Regions from separate parts of the Paenibacillus aurantiacus genome, predicted to be linked through region 1. Evidence: riboswitches for the same ligand, from Rfam matches in the RefSeq annotation. Region 1 holds a riboswitch; the other holds the start of a gene.
The links. A riboswitch is a leader RNA that binds a small molecule or an ion and turns the genes downstream of it on or off. The one in region 1 is predicted to bind ZMP and ZTP.

Region 1 (4,208 bases):
ATGTCCGTGCGTGATGGACGATACTTGCCGGATGACCGTCATCCGCTCCTCGAGCGGCGCGCTTCTCAGCCAATAGGCAAGCGGAAGGATTCGCATGAGCGAGCCGTTGCCGTTGCTGTTCTCGCTGCGACCGCCCGCCAGATCGGGCCGTATGATGTCGTCGTTCAGCCTTTCGATGGCACGAGCGGTCGCGATGCCGACGTCGAACACGCGGCCGTGCGGCGTCCAGCGTGATTTGTACAACCAGCCGGTGAATTTGTCCGCGATGTCGTATAGATCGACTTCGCCACAATCGGCCACGCTCTCCATGAGTGCGAACGTCAGCGAGCTGTCGTCCGACCACGTCCCCGGCGGCTGATTATGCGACTGGTAGCCGATCATGTCCGTAATCGGCGAAGCATCCATCTCGTGGCGGGACCGGAACTCGGCCGGCACGCCGAGCGCGTCGCCCACGCACAGCCCGAGAATTCCATCTCGAATCTTACTCATCCTATCGCTCCTTATTTCACGACCGTAATGCCTTGCTCCCGTCCGAACGCCTCCAGCGCCGAACGTACCCGTTCCAGCTCCGACTCGTCGCCCTTATACCGGTACACGCGCTCCACCGGATTGCCGATGTTCAAGTGGATCTCTGCCGACTTGCCGTTTAACCGGACCTGCTTCACGTCCGAGGGCCGGATCAACGCGCCATCCATTCGCAATTCCATCCGATCGACCCGCACATCGGCAAGCTTCCGCTGTTCCTTCACCGCTAACGCCAGCAATGCTCCCAACCCTGCGATCAAAAGGAGCTGCAAGCCAACCATCCACCACGTCCAACCATCGAGTGCAATGCTCATGGAGGTCGTCACGGGTATAAGCGCAACGAGGGACGTCATGAACAGAAAATATCGATTATAGGTTTTGCCTGCCTTAAAAGTAACTTGCGACTCGCTTGTCAATTGAGCTGCCCCCTCTTATGCGTCGCGCACCCGCGAGTACACTTGCCCCCGCCGGAGTTCCTATTCGAACCGAATGCGTCCGCCGTGGAACGCCAGCGAGAAAATAACCCGCCCTTCGTACCGGATCGACTCCTCGCCGCGAAACCATTGCTCATCGCCATCCCAGCTGCATGAATATACGAATCGATCCGAGCTTACGGTAGCAGGCCCGCGGTATGGCGCCTCGACCGGCACCTGCTTCAAGCAATCGAGCAGAAAGCCGGGAAAACCTTCGATCGGCTCATGGGTGAAGCCGTAATAATTCATCCCCCAGACAGGCCGCCCTTGATGCCATACTTTCTCCTCGCCGATGAAGTCAAGCTCGCCTGTATAGCAATCCTTGTAACGATATGCCTCGCGCTCATAGGCGATTTCTTTCGTTCCGTCTTCCGTTGTCCGCACCGCAATGCCTGTACCGGATGCATAGGCATTGCGTTTGGCTTCCGTCAAGAATTGCCGGAATTCGGTTGTTTCGCTGGCCATATTCTCGCACCTCCCATTATTCTACTTTCGACCTTTGGAAAGCGTAATCCTACAATTGCGTCCGCAGCGCGTGACTGCCCGCCTCTCCCTCATCTTTGTACGGATAGTACGGGTAGTCCATCATACGGCCAGCCTCCTTCGCAGCCGCTGCCCCATACAGCGACTCTACGACGAACAGCCCCAGATCGATGGAAGCCGACACGCCGCCTCCCGTGAAGACTTGGCCATCCCGCACATATCGCTCGTACGCCACTTCCCCGCAGTAAGGGGCAAGCAGATCGTACGCCGACTTATTCGTCGTCGCCCGCTTGCCGCTCAGCCAGCCCGCCGCGCCCATGAGCAGCCCTCCCGTGCAGACGGACACCTTCCAGGGGACGCCGCTTGCCGTGCGCAGCCAAGCAAGGAACGCTTCGTCATGCCGCAGCTGCCTGGTCGCCATGCCGCCCGGCACGAATACGAGGTCGTAATCAGACAAGTTCTCCGATACGGAGTTCGCCCTCATCGCAAGCCCCCGGTCGTCCACGATCGACTCGGTCATCGCACAGAACCGCCAGGATACGCCGCCCGTGCCGGGAATCCGGTTGAGCTGCGTCATCGCATCGAAAAACCCCGAGAAATCAAGCGTCGTCATCCCGTCGAACAATACAATTGCCATTTTCATTACGTATCCCTCGCCTTCTTAGACAATAAAAAAAGCATTTGACCGCAAGATCAAATACTTCGCCCAGGCGTACGGCTTCAAGCGGCATGCTTCCTCATGGTTCTCCATGTTTACGCCAGTCGCATGCGCCTTTGATTTTCTTCAGTTTACACCCATAATCAGGAAACGGCAACCGATTTTTCCACGGTCGGCCGGGCTCCTTCCCAGTTCACGAGAAAGATGCCAACTCCGGTGCATAAGCCGCCGATGGCCGCGTTCCAGGCGAGCGGTTCGCCGAGCAGCAGCCAGCTTCCCAGCACGCCGAAGATCGGCACGAGGAAGAGGAATGCGCTCGTCTTCGCCGGATCGCCTGCTTGCAGCAGCCTGAACCATAGGATGAGTTGAATGATCGAACAGAAGATTACGAGACAGGTCATGATCACGAACGAGCGACCGGATACCGTGAACGTCGGTTTTTCGGCGACTAGACTCATGATGAGCAGCCCAATACCCCCGAGCAGCATCTGGTACGCCACCAGCACATAGACGTTAAAGCGTCCGCCCCACCGTTTGATAAGCAGCGTCGAGCAGGCGAACATCAGCGCGCCGCCAAGACCTGCGACCGTCCCCGGACCGAAGCCGAGCTGAACGCCGAACGCGATCGCCACGCCTCCGAAGCCGATCAGGACGCCCACCCATTGGCGCGGCCGATATCGCGCGCCGAGCAGCAGCGTTCCCAGGATGATCACGAAGAGCGGATTGGTGAACGTCAAGATCGAGGATTCTGCCGAGCTGATCCAATGCATGCTGTAATAGGCGCAGCCCATGACGGCCCCTGTCTGCACGAGCCCAATTGTTGCTACCCTCAGCCATTCGCCACCTTTGGGCACAGGAGCTCTCCCGGCCATACCAATGGCGAGCAAACCGCCTGCCAGCGTATAACGAATGCCCATTAACAGGAATGGCGGCGCATAGGCAAGACCGAGCTTCCCAATCGGGAACGCGATGCCCATCAAGAACGTTGTGATCAATATAAGCAGCGTATACTTCATCCGCGTCATGTGCATAACCTCCGAATTGTTTGTCGTGGTCTTATTGTATCGGAGGCTTGCATTTCTGTATAATGAAGGATAACGATATCCGCCATCATTTCTGGTGATACCAGATTCAAGGAGGGAACGCCCGTGGAGAGCGGCGATTTGCGCATCTTCCAAGCGGTAGCTCGCGAAGGCTCCGTCACGAAAGCCGCCCGGACGCTCGGTTATGTCCAATCCAATATAACCGCGCGCATCCGGCAGTTGGAGACCGAGCTCGGCACGACACTATTTACCCGGCACAACCGGGGCATGGACCTATCCGGCAGCGGCCGGCTGCTGCTTCAATATGCCGACAAGGTTATCGGCCTTCTCGATGAAGCGGCGCTTGCGCTGTCCGCTTCCGACGCGCCAGGCGGCGCGCTGCGGATCGGTTCGACGCAGACGGCCGCCGCGGTAAGACTGCCCGGCTTGCTAACGGACTACTATAGCCGTTATCCGAACGTATCCTTATCGATCGCGACCGGGCACACGCAATTCCTCATCGATCAGGTGCTCCGGTACGAACTGGACGGGGCGTTCATCGGCAGCGCCACGGACCATCCGGATTTACAGGCCATGCCGACTTTCGAAGAAGAGCTCGTCGTCGTAACCTCCCCTGCCATTCCTGATTTGGAAGCCGCGCTCGCCAGACCGATTCTCGTCTTCACGGCTGGCTGCTCCTACCGCGACATCCTGCAGGCATGGGTCAAATCCAAGGGGCTCGCTCATTCGGTCATGATGGAATTCGGCACGTTGGACGCCATTCTGGGCGGTGTAACGGCTGGACTTGGCATCTCGCTCTTGCCGCTTGCCGTGATCCGCAGGCAGATCGACGAGGGCATGCTTCGCGCCTATCCGCTGCCTGAATTTTATGGCCGGATGACGACCCATTTCATTACGCGCAAAGATTCGTTCGTTAGCAGCGCCCTCCGCGAATTCATTACCCTGATTCCCGAAAGTCTCCCGGCGGCGCGGTAGAGATCCGATAATCTTATTTTGTGGATTCGGACAGGAACTTCTTCTTCACAT
Region 2 (4,208 bases), on a different contig from region 1:
TCGCCCGCTTCCTTCCACAATCTCTCCACTTCGGCCAGCCGATCGCCCTCGAACCGCGCGCGGTAAATGTCAGGCTTGCTTGTCCCCGCCCAGAACGCATAGCCGTATCGCGCATCGAAATAATGGAGCAGAATGGTCATGATGTTGCCATGCGTGCCGAGTGCGATTCGTCTGCCCGCATGCTCTGCCAGCAGCTGCTTCACGACCGGCACCGCCCGCTCGCGCGCTTGCCGCGTCGTCTCTCCTTCGGGGAGCGCCGCGTCCAAATCCTCGAAGGAACGCGCAATGGCGCGCCTGAGCTCCTCGTCCGGAATGTCCTCGCGCAGGCTGCCGATCGCCCGTTCCTTCAACGCGTCGTACAGCGCAATTTCCTGCCCGAGCCGCTCCGCCAGCGGCGCGACCGTGTCCCGCGCCCGATGCTGGGGACTCGATACGATGAGGTCGATGCCTTCGCCAGCCAGCAGCTCCGCTACCCGCAGCGCATCCCGCGCTCCCTGTTCCGTCAGTCCCGCTCCTGATCCAGCTCGCTCCAGCTCGCGGGAGAATTGCGTTTGACCATGGCGTACGAAATAGATATAGGTTGTCAGCGTCGTTGTCGAATCAGACATAGAACCTCCTGTACGGCGTCCAGCTTGCCCGGACCCGTTCGAAATTGAAATGTTGGTATAGTCAGTCGGAATACGCGCCTCCGCCTACGCTCGCGCCATTCCAGGCAAAATGAATTGTTTGACGCCCAGCGGCGCATCACCGATGTGGAAATCGGCGATCCCATGATCGGTGCAGCTTGGCAAGCCCTCTCTATCGTTTATCATTCGGTGTAAGGGAATATTTTCCTTCCCAATGTCGCGGCTGCATAGCACCATGCAATCAAAAAAACCGCCCATGAGCGTGCGCTCACGGGCGGTTCTTCCTTGCGGTAAGCTATTCTTTCCGGGTGACCGCGCGTATGTTGGCGTCGGGGTGATGCAGCAGGATTTGCCGACGGGCGTCCTCCGTGCCGATCGCTTCGATCTCCCGATAGTAGACGACGTTATAGTGCCGGTCCGCGAATTCAACGGTATACACTTCTTGTTCGAACTGACCAATCTCCAATCCAGCTCAGCTCCTTTACCACGAATAGACGACTTCAGCACAGTATATTCGCGGATACCCCGAATTACTACGGTTGAAACACCCTTCTTTCCGCGGCATCCACCGTATGCTTGAGCAGCGTCGCAATCGTAACAGGCCCTACGCCAGCCGGGACAGGCGTGACCGCGCTCGCTTTCGCCAGACACGCCTCGTAGTCGACGTCGCCGATATTGCCTTTGTTGTAGCCGGCATCCAGCACGACGGCCCCTTCTTTGATCCAATCGCCCTGGATGAAAGCCGGCTTGCCGACGGCAGCCACGACGATATCGCCCTGGCGGACGAGCTCAGCCAATCCTTCGGTCTTGGAATGGCAGACGGTCACCGTCGCGTTGCGGTTCAGCAGCATGAGCGACACCGGCTTCCCGAGAATCGGGCTGCGTCCGACGACGACGGCGTGCTTGCCTTCGATCGGCAGATCGTAATGGTCAAGAATGGCCATGATCGCCGCAGGCGTACAGGATGGATAGTCCGCTTGGCCGAACGCATTCTGCGCGAAGCCGAGCATCGTCACCCCGTCCACGTCCTTGCCGATGGCGATCGCTTCGAACGCTGCCCGTTCGTCGATATGATGAGGCACCGGATGCTGGAGCAGGATGCCGTGCACGTCTTCATCGCCGTTCAATTGTTCGATGACCGCGATCAGTTCCTCCGTCGTCGTGCCGGCTCCCAGATGAATACGTCGCGATTCGATGCCGAGCCGTTCGCACGCGTTCCCTTTCATGCGCACGTAAGTCGCCGAGGATGGATCGTCCCCGACGAGGATCGTCGCCAGACACGGTACGATCCCCTTCGCCTTCAACGCTTCCACCCGCGAGGTAAGTTCCTCTTTTATCCGGTCCGCCACCATCGTGCCATTCAGTATTAACGCGTTGTCCGCCATCTCGTTCATCCCCTATAATCGTGTGATAACAATAAAAAAAGGCAAGGGAATGCTGCTTCCCTTACCTTCGCCCAGGCGTACGGCTGTTACCGCTTATGCGCTCCCCCATGGTTCCCCATGTTCCGCCAGTTACGCATAACGTTCGATTACAATTATTATAGGATGAAGCGCGCAGCCTGATCAAGTCTGGTTTGGCGATCATGGACCATTTCGGAATTCGCGGCACGGCATGGTAAAGTATGATGAGAGAGGTGGGCCCGACATGGCGCTAGGCATCACAAGAGAAGAGCTGGATGCATGGAAGGCGGCCGTCCTGCGCGGCGAGATCGCGTTCTTGACGCATTACTGGACGGACGACCGTTTCCCTGGTATGCGAACGGTCACCAAGGCAGGCTGCGCGGATCTGGAGCGGTTATCCGACTGGTGCAGGCAGAACGGGCTAAATCCCGCCTATATCCATCGTCGCGACCGATATCCGCATTTCGATCTGATCGGTGAGAAGCAGAAAGAGATTCTCATTCAGGAAGGGCTGACGGCTCACATCGCGCGGTTTCGTCTTTGATCGCCGCACGGCAAATCTAGCAATTGGAACCTTTCCGCTGCTTGAAGCGTCTTAGGGTTGGTTAGGTTACATCGATTAATAGAGCATGGATGAGGAGGAATCTAATCGTGAGGAAAGCATTCGCCGCCTTGATCGCCGCCACGACGCTATCGCTGCAGCTTGCATTCCCGGCGTCCGCGGCCACGATTCAGGGGAGCATTGTAGACTTCTCGCCGACATCGCTGATCAAGAAGGACGGCTCATACTGGGCGTGGAGCGGCAAGCTAGCCGTGCCGACCCAAATTCACGGTCTCACGGACGTGAAGGCCGCTTACCCCGAACAGTTGGTTGTGAAACAGGACGACACCGTCTGGCATTGGCAGCGGGACAACGTCACAGGCCAAGTATCGATCGAACAGATTCCGGGCGCCGTCGGCCTGAACGCGGTACTGCGTTATTGGGGCGACGAGGCGCTGCTCGTCGATACCAGCGGCACGGTCTTCGCCGTTCCCGTGAGCCGGAACGAGCTCGTGCCGTCGAAGACGAGGAAGCTCGAAGGCATCGCGAATGTGGCGAGAATCGCCGCATACGAGGAAGTGACTCCCGATAGCCGCAGGCAAAGCGCGCTCTTGTTCCTGAAGAAGGACGGCTCGGTCGTCAGGAGCACGCCGGAGCTTGCACGCTTCTCGCCGGTTCCGGGCTGGAGCGAAATGCTGGACATCGAGCGGAACGCCGGACTTAAGCGAGACGGAACCGTATGGAAGCTGCCGGAAGAGGTGGCCGAACTAGGGCGCGTCGACGCGAAGGCTAAGCAAGTTCAGGGGCTGTCGAATATCGCGAAGATCAACGGTAACGCCGCCATCGACCAGGACGGACGGCTGTGGTTCTGGGGCAAGGCGGTAATCGGCTATTCCGACGCCGCCGCCTATTACGAGCAGCCGCCGATAATGTTTAGTACCGTCCCGCACGCAAGGGAAGCCTATGTGGTCGATCACAGTCTCGTCGCGTTAACCGATGATGGAAAACTGTACGAATTTTCGCTGGAAGGTTTCAAACTCGCGCCGAACGCCAAGTTCAACCTGCTCGCGACGGGCGTGGAAGAGGTGGAAGCAAGCCGGCATCTCATCTTCCGCTTGAAGGACGGTTCGCTCTGGGGCTGGGGATTCAACAAGAACGCGGAGCTTGGCTATGGCGATTACGAGTTCAGCCACGAGCTGCCCGTTCCCGTGCAGAAGCCGATCGCCGTCATCCTGAACGGAGAATCGGTCGCGCTGACCAACGGCGTCGTCACCCGCGCCAGCCAGGCCTTCGTCCCGCTGCGCTCTGTCTTCGAGAAGCTCGGCGCCAAGCTTGCGTGGAATGACGCGGCCAAACTTGTCACGCTGACAGGTTCCGACTCGGACAAGCCGCTGCAGATTACGATCAACTACCGAACAGGCGTCACGCAGCTGAACGGCGAGACGGTCACGCTCCAGACGCCGCCCTTCAGCGTCAGCGGAACGTCGTACCTGCCGCTTCGCTTCATCAGCGAGCAGCTCGGCGCGCAAGTCGATTGGAACCAGGCCGCGGAGAAGATCGACATCCGCTTCAAGTATTAATCGCCAGCAGCAGCTCCAAGCTTAAGCAAGCCCTGAACGCGCGAAGCGTTCAGGGCTT

Region 2: it holds a riboswitch for ZMP and ZTP, as region 1 does, so the genes downstream of both, ACFFSY_RS30860 (bifunctional 5,10-methylenetetrahydrofolate dehydrogenase/5,10-methenyltetrahydrofolate cyclohydrolase) here and ACFFSY_RS21295 (DJ-1/PfpI family protein) in region 1, are expected to answer to the same signal.

Annotation. Positions count from the first base shown of each region.
Region 1 is NZ_JBHMDO010000033.1:549,640-553,847, forward strand. It holds gene ACFFSY_RS21280 (ADP-ribosylglycohydrolase family protein) at 1-489, opposite strand, end outside; gene ACFFSY_RS21285 (hypothetical protein) at 501-941, opposite strand; gene ACFFSY_RS21290 (DUF5680 domain-containing protein) at 1,002-1,463, opposite strand; gene ACFFSY_RS21295 (DJ-1/PfpI family protein) at 1,513-2,124, opposite strand; ZMP/ZTP riboswitch at 2,179-2,257, opposite strand; gene ACFFSY_RS21300 (DMT family transporter) at 2,283-3,164, opposite strand; gene ACFFSY_RS21305 (LysR family transcriptional regulator) at 3,288-4,157, shown strand; gene ACFFSY_RS21310 (alpha/beta hydrolase family protein) at 4,171-4,208, opposite strand, start outside.
Region 2 is NZ_JBHMDO010000047.1:574,244-578,451, forward strand. It holds gene ACFFSY_RS30850 (histidine phosphatase family protein) at 1-608, opposite strand, end outside; gene ACFFSY_RS30855 (hypothetical protein) at 922-1,092, opposite strand; gene ACFFSY_RS30860 (bifunctional 5,10-methylenetetrahydrofolate dehydrogenase/5,10-methenyltetrahydrofolate cyclohydrolase) at 1,160-2,011, opposite strand; ZMP/ZTP riboswitch at 2,074-2,154, opposite strand; gene ACFFSY_RS30865 (hypothetical protein) at 2,274-2,573, shown strand; gene ACFFSY_RS30870 (stalk domain-containing protein) at 2,681-4,150, shown strand.